DNA from 3 places in the Geodermatophilus sp. SYSU D00879 genome. Region 3 is predicted to be linked to each of the others. Evidence: riboswitches for the same ligand, from Rfam matches in the RefSeq annotation. Region 3 holds a riboswitch; each other region holds the start of a gene.
The links. A riboswitch is a leader RNA that binds a small molecule or an ion and turns the genes downstream of it on or off. The one in region 3 is predicted to bind cyclic di-AMP.

Region 1 (4,929 bases), on a different contig from region 3:
GTGCACGCTGGTCACGCCGACGCCGTCCTCGGCCAGCTCGTGCCGCAGCGCCTCGGTGAACCCGCGGACGGCGAACTTGCTCGACGCGTACGCCGCCTGCCCGGCCGGCGCCATGAGCCCGAAGAGACTGGAGACGTTGACCAGGTGCGACCCGGGGTTCCCCTTCAGCGTGGGCAGCAGCGCGTGGGTGAGCCGGACGGCGGCACGGAAGTTGACGTCCATGACCCACTCGAACTCCTCGAGGGTCACCTGGTCGAACCGCCCGCCCAGCGCGACGCCGGCGTTGTTGACCAGCAGCGTCGTCGCCGGGTGACCTGCGACGACCCGGTCGGCGGCCTCGCGCAGCTGCCCGGCGTCGGCGAGGTCGGCGACGACGGTGACCACCGACCGGCCCGGGGAGGCCGCGCGAACCGCCGCCGCGACGCCCTCGAGGCGCTCGGCGTCGCGGTCGAGCAGCACGAGGTCCGTGCCGCGGGCGGCCAGCCGCGGGGCGAGCGCGGCGCCGATGCCGCTGGCCGCCCCGGTGACGACGGCGGTACCGGTGAAGGCGTAGGGGCGCACGCGGCGACCGTATCCGGCGGCGCTCAGGGCAGCCGCCACACCGTCGTCCGGCGCAGCCCGGGCCCCTCGGTCTCGGGGACCTCGTACACCGCGGCGGGCTCCAGCCGCTCGTGCGGCAGGTACGGGCGGCCGGGGTCGCCGATCAGCACGTCGCAGCCGCGGGCCCGCGCCCGGTCGAGGAAGGGCAGCACCCGCCCGGTCATCTCCCGGTCGTAGCAGACGTCGCCGGCGACGACGACGTCGACGGCCGGCGGCTCGCGGTCGAGGACGTCGCCGGTGACGCTGATGCCGGTCACGCCGTTGAGGCCGGCGTTGACACCGACCGCCGTCCGGGAGAAGGGATCCACGTCGCTGGCCAGCACCCGGCGGGCGCCGGCGAGGACGGCGGCCACCGCGACCAGGCCGCTGCCCGACCCGAGGTCGAGCACCGTGCGGCCGGCGACGGTGGCGGGGGCGTCGAGCAGGTGGCGGGCCAGTGCCTGCCCGCCGGGCCAGGCGGCCGCCCAGAACGGCGGCTCCTCCCCCGCCCCGCCGGCCGCGGTCTCCATCGCCTCCCACAGGGCGACGACGTCGTCGGCGACGTGCAGCCGCACCTCGGGGACGAGCGAGGGCCGGCGCACCTGGGTGTGCGCGCGGACGAACCCCGCGGGCACCACCCGGGTGGCCGGCCCTCGCTGGATCACCTGGGGATCAGTACCAGCCGGTGGCCTGCGAGTGCGCCCAGGCGTCGCACGGCGTGCCGTAGCGCTGCTCGATGTAGATGAGGCCGGCGTCGATCTGGCGGTAGCCGTCGGAGGTCTTGGCGATCCCGGTGCTGGCCCAGGTGGAGTCCAGGAACTGCGGGATGCCGTAGGCGGTGCTGGTGGGGTTCTGCGCGTTGGGGTTCCAGCCGCTCTCCTTGCCCCACAGCTTCTCCAGGCAGGAGAACTGCTCGCCGCTGCCGACCTTGCTCAGCGCGTAGTCCTTGAAGGAGCCGGACGGCGCGGCCGGCGCGGCCTCCTCGGCGGCCTGCTCCTCGGCGGCCTGCTGCGCGGCGGCGGCCTCGGCGGCGGCCTGCGCCTCGGCGGCCTGGCGAGCGGCCTCCTGCTCCGCGGCGACGCGGGCGGCCTCCTGCTCGGCGGCGACGCGGGCGGCCTCGGCCTCGGCGGCCTGGCGGTCGCGCTCCGCCTGCTCGGCGGCGAGCTGCGCCTGGGCGACACCGGCCTCCTGCGCGCTGCGCTCGGCGCGCGAGGCGGCGACGTCGGCCAGCGTCGTCAGGTCGGGGCCGGTCGCGGCCTGCGCGGCCGCCTGCTGCTGCGGGATGCCCAGCTCGTCGGCGACGCTGACCGCGGTGCCGGTGGTGCCGGCGGTGTCGGTGCCGGCGGAGGCAGCGGGGCCGCTGGTGGAGACGACGCCCACGATCAGCGCGCCGGCCGCGGCGGCGCCGAGCAGGAGGGCCGGGCGGCGCGGGCCCAGCGGCGGGCTGCCGCGGCGGAACAGGCGCCGGCGGGCGGGGGCCTCGGCGGCCGGCTCGGCGGCGTCCGCGAGCGCGGGCAGCTCGCGGGTGGCGGTGTCGGCGGTGGCGTCGATGGCGTCGGGAGTGGCGAGCTCGACGGTCACGGGGGCGTCGGCAGGCGTGTTCTGGACGTGGCGGGACATGAGGGGGTGAGGGCTCCGAGGGAGAGTGCGCGCGGCAGCGGCCCGGAGGCGGACCTCGGGCGTGCGGGTGCGGCGCGGGTCTGGGGGGTGTGGCGTTACGGGGTCCCCGGCGACGTCGTCGCAGGGAGCGGCAGGGCAGGGGCGGCCGGCGTCAGGCGGACGCGGGGGCGCGGTGTGCGCGCGGGCAGCTGCACCTGCGGGCCGCTTCGGCCCGGAGGCGGGGCATGCGGAGACTCTCCGTTTCTTCCGTGAGCCGCCTACCGAGTTAGCTGACGGGTTCGGGCGGGAAGGAGCCCTACGCGTGCCGGGCCGGAGCTCGGCGGGCGCGATTCACCCCAGTACTGCGGTGGGTCCCCGGCTCGCGTCCACGGGTGCGGACACGACTCGGCGGCGTCCGGCCGGGCTCCCCGGGACGGGGACCTGACGACCTGCCGGACGCAAGCCACCGTACGGTCGTTACCGGTTCGTGACAACGGTCGTGGCCGGAGGTGCGGCCGTGACGCGTGGTACGGACTGTCCCGTACCGGAACGCCCCTCCGCGTCGCCGCTGGTCAGGAGGCCGCGGCCACCTCGGGCCGGCCGGGCCCGTGCAGAGGTGTCACGTCGGACACGTCCGTGGCGGACGGCGCCGGCCGCGCCCCCGCGCGGGGCTCGGGCGCCGGGTCCTCCCCGAGGCGGGGCAGCCCCCGCTTGTCGCCGAGGGCGTGGACGTCGTCGGGCACGACCCCGGTGACGACGGCGAGCGCCTCGTCCAGCTGCCCGGTCAGCAGGCGCAGCCAGTCGCGCGCCCGGTCGCGCTCGTCGCGCAGCGGCTCGAGCTCGGCCTCGACGGCGGACCGGCGCTCGAGCGCCTCGGCGTCGGCCCGTGCCCGCGCCTCGGCGGCCTCGCGGTCCCGCCGCGCGCGCTCGGCGGCGGCCCCCTCCTCCAGCCGGGCGGCCTCGCGGCGCGCGGCCTCCAGGATCGCGGCGGCCTCGCTGCGGGTCTGCTCGCGGGCGGCGAGCACCGCCTCGCGCATCTCGGCCACCCCGGACAGCCGGGCCTGCGCCTCGGTGAGCGCCTCGGCGCGGATCCGCCCGGCCTCCTCCTCGGCGGCGGCGGTCAGCGCGGCGGCCGCCTCCTCGGCCCGGCGCATCATCGCCGCGGCGTCCTCGGGGCCGGGCAGGCTCTGCCGCTCGCGGACCAGCTGGGCCAGCCGGCGGCGGGCGTTCTGCAGCTCGGCCGACGCGGCGGCGTAGCGGCTGAGCAGGTGCTCGTTCTCCCGGCGCAGGACCAGCAACTCCGTCTCCGCCCAGGCGACGTAGTCGTCGACCTGCAGGCGGTCGTAGCCGCGCACCGCCCCGGTGAACACCGGTCCGGTGCCCAGCAGGCCGTCGAGCCCGCGTCCCGGAGGCGGCTCGGCGGGGCCGTCCCCGGCCCTGTCCGGAGCAGCTCCCTGTCCCCGCAGCGACATCCCGGTTCCCCCTCGGTGCGCTCCGATCCGGTCCCCCACCGGCACGCCGGCGTGGGTGATCACAGAGTTCCACCCGCCGGGTGCGGCCGAACGGGCCGACACGGGCGCGCGCGGGACGTGCGGACCGGTCGCGCCCGGACGTGCCGGGCTGGTCACTGTGCGCGGTCGAGAGGTCTCAGTACGGTCACGGCCCCCGCGGGGAATGCCCGGCGGAGGCGGGTCGTTGGGCCGGGTACAGTAGTTGCACTCTCAACCACATGGAGCACGAGATGCAGTTCGGGGTCTTCACGGTCAGCGACGTCACGACCGACCCGACGACGGGGCGGACGCCGAGCGAGGCGGAGCGGATCAAGGCCGTCGTCACCATCGCGAAGAAGGCCGAGGAGGTGGGCCTCGACGTCTTCGCGCTCGGCGAGCACCACAACCCGCCGTTCTTCTCGTCCTCCCCCACGACCACGCTGGCCTACGTCGCGGCGCAGACCTCCCGGCTGCAGCTGTCGACGTCGACCACGCTGATCACCACCAACGACCCGGTGAAGATCGCCGAGGACTACGCGATGCTGCAGCACCTCGCCGACGGCCGCGTCGACCTCATGATGGGCCGCGGCAACACCGGCCCGGTCTACCCGTGGTTCGGCCAGGACATCCGCAACGGCATCCCGCTGGCCGTGGAGAACTACGCGCTGCTGCGCCGGCTGTGGGACGAGGAGGTCGTGGACTGGCAGGGCCGGTTCCGCACCCCGCTGCAGGGCTTCACCTCTACCCCGCGGCCGCTGGACGGCGTCCCGCCGTTCGTGTGGCACGGCTCGATCCGCAGCCCGCAGATCGCCGAGCAGGCCGCCTACTACGGCGACGGCTTCTTCCACAACCACATCTTCTGGCCGAAGGAGCACACCCAGCGGATGGTGGAGTTCTACCGGTCCCGGTTCGAGCACCACGGCCACGGCGCCGCCGACCAGGCGATCGTCGGCCTCGGCGGGCAGGTGTTCATGCGGCGGAACAGCCAGGACGCCGTCGCCGAGTTCCGGCCCTACTTCGACAACGCGCCGGTCTACGGGCACGGGCCCTCGCTCGAGGACTTCTCCCGGGAGACGCCGCTGACCGTGGGCAGCCCGCAGCAGGTGATCGAGCGCACGCTCGGCTTCCGCGACTACGTCGGCGACTACCAGCGGCAGCTGTTCCTCATCGACCACGCCGGCCTGCCGCTGAAGACCGTCCTCGAGCAGCTGGACCTGCTCGGCGAGGAGGTCGTGCCGGTGCTGCGCCGCGAGTTCGCCGC
Region 2 (4,929 bases), on a different contig from region 3:
GTGCCGGGCACGTGCCGGTCCAGCGGGTCGTCCAGCCCCAGCCGGCCCTCGTCGCGCAGCCGCATGACCGCGACGGCGGTGACGGTCTTGCTGATCGACCCCAGCCGGTACTGCACGTCGGTGTGCGGCTCGGCGACGTCGCCCCGGCCGGCCGACCAGGCGAGCCCGCCGTCCCGGACCACCCCGGCGACCAGGCTGGGTGCCCGGCCCTCGTGCTGCACCCGGGCGGTGCGGGCCAGCAGCGTGCGGGCGGTCGAGGGCAGCACGGGCTCCGGCATGACCGGAACGGTAGGTCAGGCCCGGACGGGCGCCGCCAGCCGCCCGGTGCGCCCGGCCCAGCGCTCGAACACGACGGTGACCAGCGGCGGGACCGAGGCGGCCAGCGCGAGCAGCGTCGTCCACCGGGACCAGCCGAGCACCCGCGCGGCGACCAGGGCCACGACCACGTAGGCGACGAACACCGCACCGTGGACCGGCCCGAACACCTGGACGCCGACCTCGGAGGTCTCCGGCACGTACTTGACGTACATCCCGGCGAGCAGGCCGATCCAGGACAGGGCCTCGGCGACGGCGACGGCGCGGAAGGCCAGGGCGACGGTGCGGGGGTTCATCGGTGCGCGGTCCTCGGGTCGGGGGCGGGTCCGCAGGGTCAACGCGGCAGCGGACGCCGACGTCCCGGTCGGGGGGTGTGACGTGCGTGGCAGGGTCGGGCCGTGCGGGGTCCGGCGCGGCGCGAGTTCTGCCTGGTCCTGCTGCGCCGGATGGCCGACCTGCGCTGGGAGGTGCTCTGCCCCGGCGGCAGCGTGCTGCACGAGCACCTGGTGCGGGCCCGGGCTCCCCGGTCCCGCCGGCGGCCGACGGGCGGCTGCGGGTGTGGGAGCACGTGGTGGCCGACGTGAGCGGCCTGCCCGGGGCCCGGGGTGGACCCGCGGGTGGTCACCCGCCGGGAGGTGCGGCTGCCCTCCGGCGCGACGGCCGCCTTCGTCTGGGGCCTGCTGCAGCAGGTCCGGACGGACAGAGCCCCGGCACCCGAGGATGGGGTGCCGGGGCTCCCGAGCGGCTGACTCCGCGCGTCAGCCGATGCGGCGGGCGCCGGCGTAGCCGCCCATCGCGTCGATGCTCGCGACCTTGACGACGTCGCCCGACGTCGGCGCGTGCACCATCTGGCCGTTGCCGATGTAGATGCCGACGTGGCTCACCGGGCTGTAGAAGAAGACCAGGTCCCCGGGCTGCAGGTTGGCGCGGGAGACCGCGGTGCCCATCGTCGACTGCATCCTGCTGGAGTGCGGGAGGCTGATCCCCGCGGCCTTGAACGCGTACTGGGTGAGGCCGGAGCAGTCGAAGGCGTCCGGGCCGGCGGCCGCCCAGACGTAGGGGTCGCCGCGCTGGGCCATGGCGGTGGAGACGACGATGCCGGCGACGCCGCTGGCCGGCGCGGCGGCCGTGGCGGGCTCCTCCGCGGCGGTCGCGGGCTCCTCGCGGTCCTCGTCGCGGCTGGCGCGGGAGTCCTCGGAGGCGTGCGCCGCGGCGGCGGCGTCGAGGGCGGCGCGCCGCTCCTCGGCGCTCAGCTGGGCGTAGTCGGCCTGGTAGGCGGCGATCTGGGCCTCGAGGTCGGCCTGCTGGGCGGCGACGGCGTCGTACTGGCGCTGCGCCTCGGCGGCGGCCTCGGCGGCCGCGGTCTGCGCGGCGGTGGCGGTGTCGGTGGCGGTCACGGCCTGGCCGAGCAGTTCGCCCTGGTAGCCGGCGACGCCCTGCAGCAGCGTGACGCGGTTGACGAACTCGTCGGCGTCCTCGCTGGTCATGAGCGCCTGCAGCGAGCCCATGCTGTCGCCGGTGTAGGCCGACCGGGCGATGCCGATGACCTGCTGACGCGCGGTGTCCACGGCGGCCTGGGCGGTGGCCAGCTGCGCGGCGGCGGCGTCGGCGGCGGCCTGCTGGGCGGCGAGCGCCTCGCGCGCCTCGTTGAACTGCTCGGTGACGACCTCGAGGTCGTGGCCCCGGGCGGCGACCAGCTGCGCGGCCTCGGCGGCCGTCGCCGGCTCCTCCGCCCCGGCCGGCGCGGGGACGGCGCCCAGCCCGAGGCCGATGCCGAGGGCGCCGGCGAGGGCGAGGGCGGCGCGGCGGCCGCGGCCGGTCGCGGGCGTGCCGGGGACGGACGTGCGCAGGGACGCCACGCGGCGGTCTCTCCTTCTCCCAGGCCGCCTACCGGGTTAGCTGACGGGTTCGGGCGTGGAGTCGCCCGGCGCGTACGGACACGCGCTACACCCCAGGACTGCGATGGGTCCCCGGCCCGGTCCCCACGGGAGAAGGACCGGCTCGACGGCGTCCGCGGGGTGTCACCCGGACTGGTGACGGAACGCCCCGTTGGACGTACAGAGCGTAAGGTCCGCGACCGGCGTGTGACAATCACCCCGGTGTAATTACATCGCTCACACAAGGTGACCGGGCGACTGCGGGAGGTTGCCGACCCCCGCCGGTTTGCACACCCGTGGGGACGTGTACCGATTGCTGCATGTCCTCCTCCACGCGGATGCGCGCCACCCGGACACGGATCGCCCGGCCGCTCGTCGCGCTCGCCCTGTTCGGCTCCCTGGTCGCCTGCGGTGACAACACCGACTTCTCGCGCGGCCCGACCAACTGCGACTCCGCCGGCGGCAACGCCAGCAACGAGAACGACGCCAGCTGCCAGGAGACCGGTCAGAACCCCGGCAACGACGCCCCGACCACCGACGACGCGAGCACCGACGACTGAGCGGCGCCCGGCCCCGGCGGGACGCCCGGTCTGGTGGCATGAGCGGGTGAGCCCGGCACGCAGGTGGACGGCGGCCCGGGTGCGGGCCGAGACACGGACGCTGTTGGCCGGTGCCCGCCGTCTGCTGCACGGGCGTGACCTCGCGCTCATCGGCGCGGGGCTCACCTTCTACGCCGGCATCGCGGTGGTGCCGCTGGTGCTGGTCTCCGTCCGGCTGACCGCGCTGGCCACCTCGGCCGAGGAGGTCCGCGCGCGCAGCGAGCGGCTGACCGAGCTGCTGCCGGGGTCGCTGGGCGCGCCGGGCGCGGTGGACCGGCTGGTCGACGCCGGCGTCCGGCTGGACCTGCTGGGCTTCGCCCTGGCGCTGCTGCCCCTGTCGCTGTACGGCGAGGGGCTGCGGCGGGCACTGATGCGGTTCAGCCGGCGACGGGAGAACCTCACCGGCTGGCGGGGCCGGCTGCTCACGCTGCCCCTGGTCGTGGTCACGCCGCTGCTGCTGTACCCGCTGCTGCTGGCCGCCACAGTCATGGCCGACCTGGCCCGCGAGGACGGCGCCGGGCCTCTGATCGGGCGGTTCGCCGTCGGCTACTACTCGGTGCTGTTCGTGCTCACCGTGCCCATCCTGTGGGGCTACGGCGTGGTGGCCGGCGGCCGGCACCGGTGGGGCGCGCTGGTCAGCGGCGCCCTGTTCACCGCCGCCTGTCTGTCCGGCTTCCTGCAGGGCTTCGTGCTGTTCCTGTCCCTGCCACTGGACCTGGGCGCGCCCTTCGGCGGCCTGGTCGTCGTCGGCGCGGTGGTCGCCATCGGCCTGTGGCTGTTCCTGCTGCACCTGGTCCTGCTGGCCGGGTGGCTGCTCACCCAGTCCCTCGACGAGCGGCTGGGCCGGCGTCAGGCGGTCGGCCGCCAGGGGGAGCCGGGCGGCGGCTCGGGTGCCGGGGTCGCCGGCGCGGGCGGCGGCTCGGGTGCCGGGGTCGCCGGCGCGGGCGGCGGCTCGGGTGCCGGGGCCGCCGGCGCAGGAGGCGGCTCGGGTGCCGGGGCCGCCGGCGCGGGCGGCGGCTCCGTGGCCGGTGGCGGCGGCTCCGGGGACGGCGGGGGCGGCGACGGCGCCTGGGGTGGCGAGGACGGCGACCCGGGCGCGGGCGCCGGCCGGGGTGCGGGGTCGGCCGGGGGCGCGGGCTCGGGCGCCGGCTCCACGTAGTCGCTGCCGTTGCTCACCAGGATCGACACCACCTGGCCGGGCACGGCGCGGCCGCCGCGCGGCGGGCTGGTGCCCACGAGGGCGCCGGGCTGCTCGTCGCTGTCGACGCGCACCGTCCGCGGGGTGAACCCGGCGTCGGCGAGGGTCCGCTCGCAGCCCCGGACGGTGGAGCAGCCGGGCACCGGGCGGGTGTTGCCGTTCTGCACGGTCTCGTCGGCCGGCGCGAACTCGCCGCTGCCGCGCGCGGTGAGGACCGGCTCCATCGCGTCGTGCCAGATGGTGGCGCCCTTGCCGCCGCCGAAGCCGCCGACGTCCTCGTTGCGCTTGGGGTTGAGGACCATGACGCTCGCGGTGATCTCGGGCGTGTAGCCCACGAACGCCACCGAGTAGTTGTCCTGCGAGGTGCCGGTCTTGCCGGCGATCTGGTGGCCGCGGACGTAGGCGCGCGCCCCGGTCTGTCCCGGGTTCCCCGGCTCGACGTCCCTGCGCAGCATCTGGTTCATCGTGTTCGCCACGCCCGGCGGGATCGCCTCGGGCGTGCACCGGTCGCCGACCGCGAGCGGCTCGCCGTCGGCGCCGACCGCCGGCTCCCCGTTCTGGTCGAGGACGGCGGTCACGGGGACGACGTCGCACTGCGTGCCGCCGGCGGCGAACGTCGAGTACGCGCTGGCCAGCGCCAGCGGGCTGGTCGCCTCGGCGCCGAAGGTGAACGACCCGCGGTTCTCGTCGATGATCTGCTGCGCCAGGCCCGGCGGGCTGAACTGGAACAACCCCGCCGCCTCGGCCATCCGCACCGGCTCCTCGACGCTGCCGAGGGCGTCCTCGAGCGCGAGGAAGTAGGTGTTGGAGGACTGGTACAGCGCCGTCGTCAGGTCCAGCGTCGGGCGGTAGCCCGACCCGGCGTTGCGGACGCAGTACCGGCCGTCGGTGTCCCGGCCCTCGCACGGGCCGCTGTAGACCCGGGAGACGTAGGGGTCGG
Region 3 (4,929 bases):
CGGTGCTGGCCGCGTGAACCCCTCCACCGCGCTGGCCCGCGTGCTGGTCGACGAACTGGTCCGCGGCGGGGTCCGCGACGCCGTCGTCGCGCCCGGCTCGCGCTCGGCGCCGGTCGCGCTGGCGCTGGCCGCCGCCGAGCGGGCCGGCGTCCTGCGGCTGCACGTGCGCATCGACGAGCGCACGGCGTCCTTCCTCGCCCTGGGCCTGGCCCGCGCGTCCGGCCGGCCGGTGCCGGTGCTCACCACCTCCGGGACGGCGACCGCGCACCTGCACGCCGCCGTTCTCGAGGCCGACGTCAGCGGCGTGCCGCTGCTGGCGCTGACCGCCGACCGGCCGCCGGAGCTGCGGGGCACCGGCGCCAACCAGACGATCGAGCAGCCCGGCCTCTACGGCGGCGCGGTGCGCTGGGCGGCCGACGTCGGCGTGCCCGAGGCCGGCCGGGAGGCCGCGCAAAACCGCTACTGGCGCTCGGTGGTGTCCCGGGCGCTGCTCGCGGCCACCGGCGTCCTGTCCGGCGACCCCGGCCCGGTGCAGCTGGACCTGCCGTTCCGCGACCCGCTGCTGCCGGAGGAGGAGCCCGGCCCGCTCGCGGGCCCGTGGGCCGGCCGGGACGGCGGCGCGCCGTGGACCGCCGGGGAGCCCGCGCCGGTCGCGGCCGCGCCGGTCCCGGACGGCCCGCGCACGCTCGTCGTCGCCGGGGACGGGCCGGACGCCGTCGGCCGGGCGTGGGCGGCCGGCGCCGCCGCGGCCGGCTGGCCGGTGGTCGCCGAGCCGAGCGGCGGGGCGTGGACCGACGGCGCGGTGCGCGGCGGGGCGCTGCTGCTCGGCGTGCCCGGCTGGCTGGACGCGCACCGGCCCGAGCGCGTGGTCGTCGTCGGCCGGCCGACGCTGTCCCGGCCGGTGTCGGCGCTGCTGGCCGACCCGCGGGTGCGCGTGGAGACGGTGGTCGCCGGGCCGCGCTGGCCCGACGCCGGCCGGTCGGCGGCGCTGGTCACCCGTGCCGCCCCGCCGGTCGGCCCGCCGGCCGACCCGGGCTGGGCCGCCGCCTGGCGCGCGGCCGCGGACCGGGTGGGCGCGACCGTGGACGCCGCGCTGGACACCGCGCCCGGGCTGACCGCCGCCCGGCTGGCCCGCGACGTCGTCGCCGCGCTGCCGTCCGGCGCGCTGCTGGTGCTCGGCTCCTCGACGCCGGTGCGCGACGTCGACCGGCTCGCCGTGCCGCGCGGCGACGTCGCCGTGCTCGCCAACCGCGGCGTCGCCGGCATCGACGGCACGGTGTCCACCGCCGTCGGGGCCGCTCTGGCGCACGGCGGGCCCGCGGTGGCGCTCATGGGCGACCTCACGTTCCTGCACGACCTGCAGGGGCTGCTCACCGGCGAGGGCGAGCCGCGCCCGGACCTCACCGTGGTGGTGCCCGACAACGACGGCGGCGGGATCTTCGCCCAGCTGGAGCCGGGGCGGCCGGCGTACGCCCGCGACTACCGGCGGGTGTTCGGCACGCCGCACGGGCGGGACCTGGTCGCCGTCGCGGCGTCCCTGGGCTGGGCGGCGACGGCGGTGGCCACGCCGGAGGAGCTCACCGCCGCGCTGGCGTGCGGCGGGCCGCGGGTGGTCGTCGCCCGCACCGACCAGCGCGCGGAGGCCGACCTCGCCGTCGCCCTGCGGGAGGCCGCGGGCCGCGCGCTGGCCTGACCGGCCTCAGGAGCGCCGGACCTCCTGCAGCGACCAGCCGTTGCCGTCGGGGTCGCTGGAGAACGCGAACCGCGAGCCGGGGCGCCCTCGGGGGCCAGCTGCCGGACCCCGGTGACGTCGACCCCACGCCCGGCGGACGGCGTCGACGTCCTCGACGACGAGCTGCGGGCCCGGGTCGAGCCCGGCTCGCCCGGCGGCACGCCCTGGCCGATGACCACCGAGCAGGGGGAGCCCGGCGGGTCATCTGCACCACACGCATGCCCGGGGCCGGGCCGGTGTCGTGGTCGAGCCCGGAACCGACCTGCTCGACGGAGGAGGCCTCGGCGACGTCGACGTCGCTGACCGGGATGCCGATCACCTCGAGTCGCGTGTCCGTGCGGGGGACCCCAGGGAGGTCCGGGCACCCCACGGCGCCTCGCGGCGGGGAGTGCGGGCGCGGATCGGGGCCCGTCGCCGGTGGGCTTCGTCACGGGGTGCGGGGTGGCCGCGACGGGGGCGGGAGGACCACGGCAGGGCCGGATCGCGTGCGGCGAGCAGCGCGTTCCGTTACCCGCGCGGGGGGTCACGCCGACGTCACCCCATACCCCACGGGCCCCAGCCGAACCGTGCTGTGACCGCCGTCACGACGACAGTCGACATGACGACACGTAACGTTTTGGCTGCGCTCAGCGAACACAGAGCGCGGCGCCGGTCCGCCAAACCCTGCCCACCGGTCGCCCACGTCAACTCCCAGGGCAGGGGTGGGGGACCCACTCTTCCGGCGCGCGACGACCTACGGGGGTCTGTCGGAGCGCGCCTCGGGGTGAAGCCGCGGACCGCGGCCGGGCACCGATCGCCCGAACCCGACAGCTCACCTCGCCGGCGGTGATCGGGAGATCATCACCATGCCCAAGCACCGCGCACCCCGCTACGTCCGCACCAAGAAGGTCATCGCCAAGGCCCCTGTCGCCGCCGGCGCCGCCGCCGTCGGTCTGGGCGTCCTGAGCTCGCCGGCGTCCGCCTCCACCACCCACGACTGGACCGGCGTCGCCCAGTGCGAGTCCAGTGGCAACTGGAGCATCAACACCGGCAACGGCTACTACGGCGGCCTGCAGTTCAGCCAGTCCACCTGGGCCGCCTTCGGGGGCACCGACCTGGCCCCGCGTGCCGACCTCGCCACCCCGGCCCAGCAGGTCCAGATCGCCGAGGCGGTCCTGGCCGGCCAGGGCGTCGGCGCCTGGCCGAGCTGCGGCAGGTACCTGACCGACGGCACCACCGAGGCCGCCGCCGAGGCGCCGGCCGCTCCCGTCGAGCAGGCCGCCCCTGCCGCCGAGGCCCCGGCCGCCCCGGCCGAGCAGCCGGCCGCCGAGCAGGCCGCCCCGGCCGAGCAGGCCGAGGTCGCCACCGAGGAGTACACCGTCCGCTGGCGGGACACGGTGGCCAAGATCGCCGCCGCCCACGGCCAGCGCTGGCGGGAGCTCTACGAGCGCAACGTCGACGTCATCGGTGCCAACCCGAACCTGATCTTCCCCGGTCAGGTGCTGGCGCTCAGCGGCTCGACCGCCCCGGCCGAGGCCGCCCCGGCCCCCGCCGCCGCTCCGGCCCCCGCCGCCGAGGCCGCTCCCGCCCCGGTCGCCGAGGCCGCTCCGGCCCCGGTCGCCGCCGGTGAGGCGGCGCCCGCCGCCACCCCGCCGATCGCCGAGGCCGCCCCGCAGGTCGCGCAGGCCTCGGTCGTCGCCGAGATCACGAACACCGCCGGCGCGATCCACGAGGCCGTGCAGGCGGCGGCGAACGCCGTCGTCAGCAACGTCCCGGGCGCCGCGGACATCACCCTCGGCGGCACGCGGGCGAGCGCGGTCGACCCGGACGGCCACCCCTCCGGCAAGGCGCTGGACTACATGGTCATGTCCGACGCCGCCCTCGGCGACGCGATCGCCCAGTACCACGTGGACCACTGGGACGAGCTGGGCGTCGAGTACGTCATCTGGCAGCAGCGCATCCTGACCTCGCCCGACGGTGCCTGGAAGGCGATGGAGGACCGCGGCGGCGCGACCGCGAACCACATGGACCACGTGCACGTGAACTACGTGGGCTGACCTCCCGCACACCCGACGAGGGCCCCGACCGCGCAGCGGCCGGGGCCCTCGCCGTCTCCGGGGGAGGGCGACGACGGCGCCGGCCGGGACCGGGCGTCTCAGCCCTCCAGCGCGGCCTGGAAGGCGGCGAACTTCGACTGCGTCTCGGCGAGCTCGGCCGTCGGGTCGGAGGCGGCGACGATGCCGCAGCCGGCGAACAGCCGGGCCGAGCGCGGGTCGTCGTCGACCAGCTGCGCGCAGCGCAGGGCCAGCCCGAACTCGCCGTCCCCGCGGGCGTCGAGCCAGCCCACCGGCCCGGCGTAGCGCCCGCGGCCCATGCCCTCCAGCTCGGCGATGACCGCGGCGGCGGCCTCGGGCGGGGTGCCGCAGACGGCGGCGGTCGGGTGCACGGCGTCGACCAGCTCCAGCAGCCCGGCCCGGCCGCGGGCGCCCGAGCGGCGCTGGGTGCCGACGACGTCGGTGGCCAGGTGCCGCACGTTGGGCAGCGTCAGCAGCGAGGGTTGCTCCGGCACCGACAGCGCGGTGCAGAACGGGTCGAGCGCGCGGACGAGCGAGTCGACGGCGAGGGCGTGCTCGGCGCGGTCCTTGGCGCTGGCCACGAGGCCCGCCGCGAGCCGCTCGTCCTCGGCGCCCGCGCCGCGCGGGGCGGTGCCGGCCAGCACCCGCGCCGACAGCTGCCGGCCGGTGCGGCGCAGCAGCAGCTCGGGGGTGGCGCCGAGCAGTCCGTCGACGGCGAAGGTCCAGCAGTCGGGGAAGCGGGCGGCCAGCCGGTCGAGCAGGCGGCGCGGGTCCAGCGGCACGTCGGCGGTCACCAGCAGGTCGCGGGCGAGCACCACCTTGGCGAGGTCGCCGGCACCGATGCGGCCGATCGCGGCGGACACCGCGCCGCACCACGACGCGGGGTCGAGCGCGCCGTCGGCGTAGCGCAGCCGGCCCGGCGCGGGGGTCAGCGGCTCGCGGGTGGCCGGCAGCACGTCGCACGGGTCGGCGCCGCCGGTCGTGGTCACCCACGCGACGCCGTCGCGGCGGCCGACGACGACCTCGGGGACGACGAACACCGACGTCTCCTGCGCCGGGTCGAACGCGATGCTCGCGAACACCACCGGTCCGGAGCCGGGCACGCCCACCCCGTCGTCGACGGCGAGGGCGGCAGTGCGGTCG

Region 1: it holds a riboswitch for cyclic di-AMP, as region 3 does, so the genes downstream of both, ACI79B_RS12690 (aggregation-promoting factor C-terminal-like domain-containing protein) here and ACI79B_RS22015 (transglycosylase family protein) in region 3, are expected to answer to the same signal.
Region 2: it holds a riboswitch for cyclic di-AMP, as region 3 does, so the genes downstream of both, ACI79B_RS07285 (NlpC/P60 family protein) here and ACI79B_RS22015 (transglycosylase family protein) in region 3, are expected to answer to the same signal.

Annotation. Positions count from the first base shown of each region.
Region 1 covers NZ_JBJGZF010000008.1:119,043-123,971, forward strand. The annotation lists gene ACI79B_RS12680 (SDR family NAD(P)-dependent oxidoreductase) at 1-561, opposite strand, end outside; gene ACI79B_RS12685 (class I SAM-dependent methyltransferase) at 585-1,244, opposite strand; gene ACI79B_RS12690 (aggregation-promoting factor C-terminal-like domain-containing protein) at 1,252-2,160, opposite strand; cyclic di-AMP (ydaO/yuaA leader) riboswitch at 2,439-2,599, opposite strand; gene ACI79B_RS12695 (hypothetical protein) at 2,751-3,650, opposite strand; gene ACI79B_RS12700 (LLM class flavin-dependent oxidoreductase) at 3,908-4,929, shown strand, end outside.
Region 2 covers NZ_JBJGZF010000004.1:13,344-18,272, reverse strand. The annotation lists gene ACI79B_RS07300 (serine hydrolase domain-containing protein) at 1-278, opposite strand, end outside; gene ACI79B_RS07295 (DUF3817 domain-containing protein) at 294-611, opposite strand; gene ACI79B_RS07290 (hypothetical protein) at 714-899, shown strand; gene ACI79B_RS07285 (NlpC/P60 family protein) at 1,074-2,174, opposite strand; cyclic di-AMP (ydaO/yuaA leader) riboswitch at 2,186-2,326, opposite strand; gene ACI79B_RS07280 (hypothetical protein) at 2,513-2,752, shown strand; partial or broken gene ACI79B_RS07275 (YhjD/YihY/BrkB family envelope integrity protein) at 2,799-3,617, shown strand; gene ACI79B_RS07270 (transglycosylase domain-containing protein) at 3,641-4,929, opposite strand, start outside.
Region 3 covers NZ_JBJGZF010000027.1:4,581-9,509, forward strand. The annotation lists gene ACI79B_RS22005 (o-succinylbenzoate synthase) at 1-17, shown strand, start outside; gene menD (2-succinyl-5-enolpyruvyl-6-hydroxy-3-cyclohexene-1-carboxylic-acid synthase) at 14-1,693, shown strand; cyclic di-AMP (ydaO/yuaA leader) riboswitch at 2,404-2,573, shown strand; gene ACI79B_RS22015 (transglycosylase family protein) at 2,578-3,768, shown strand; gene ACI79B_RS22020 (isochorismate synthase) at 3,867-4,929, opposite strand, start outside.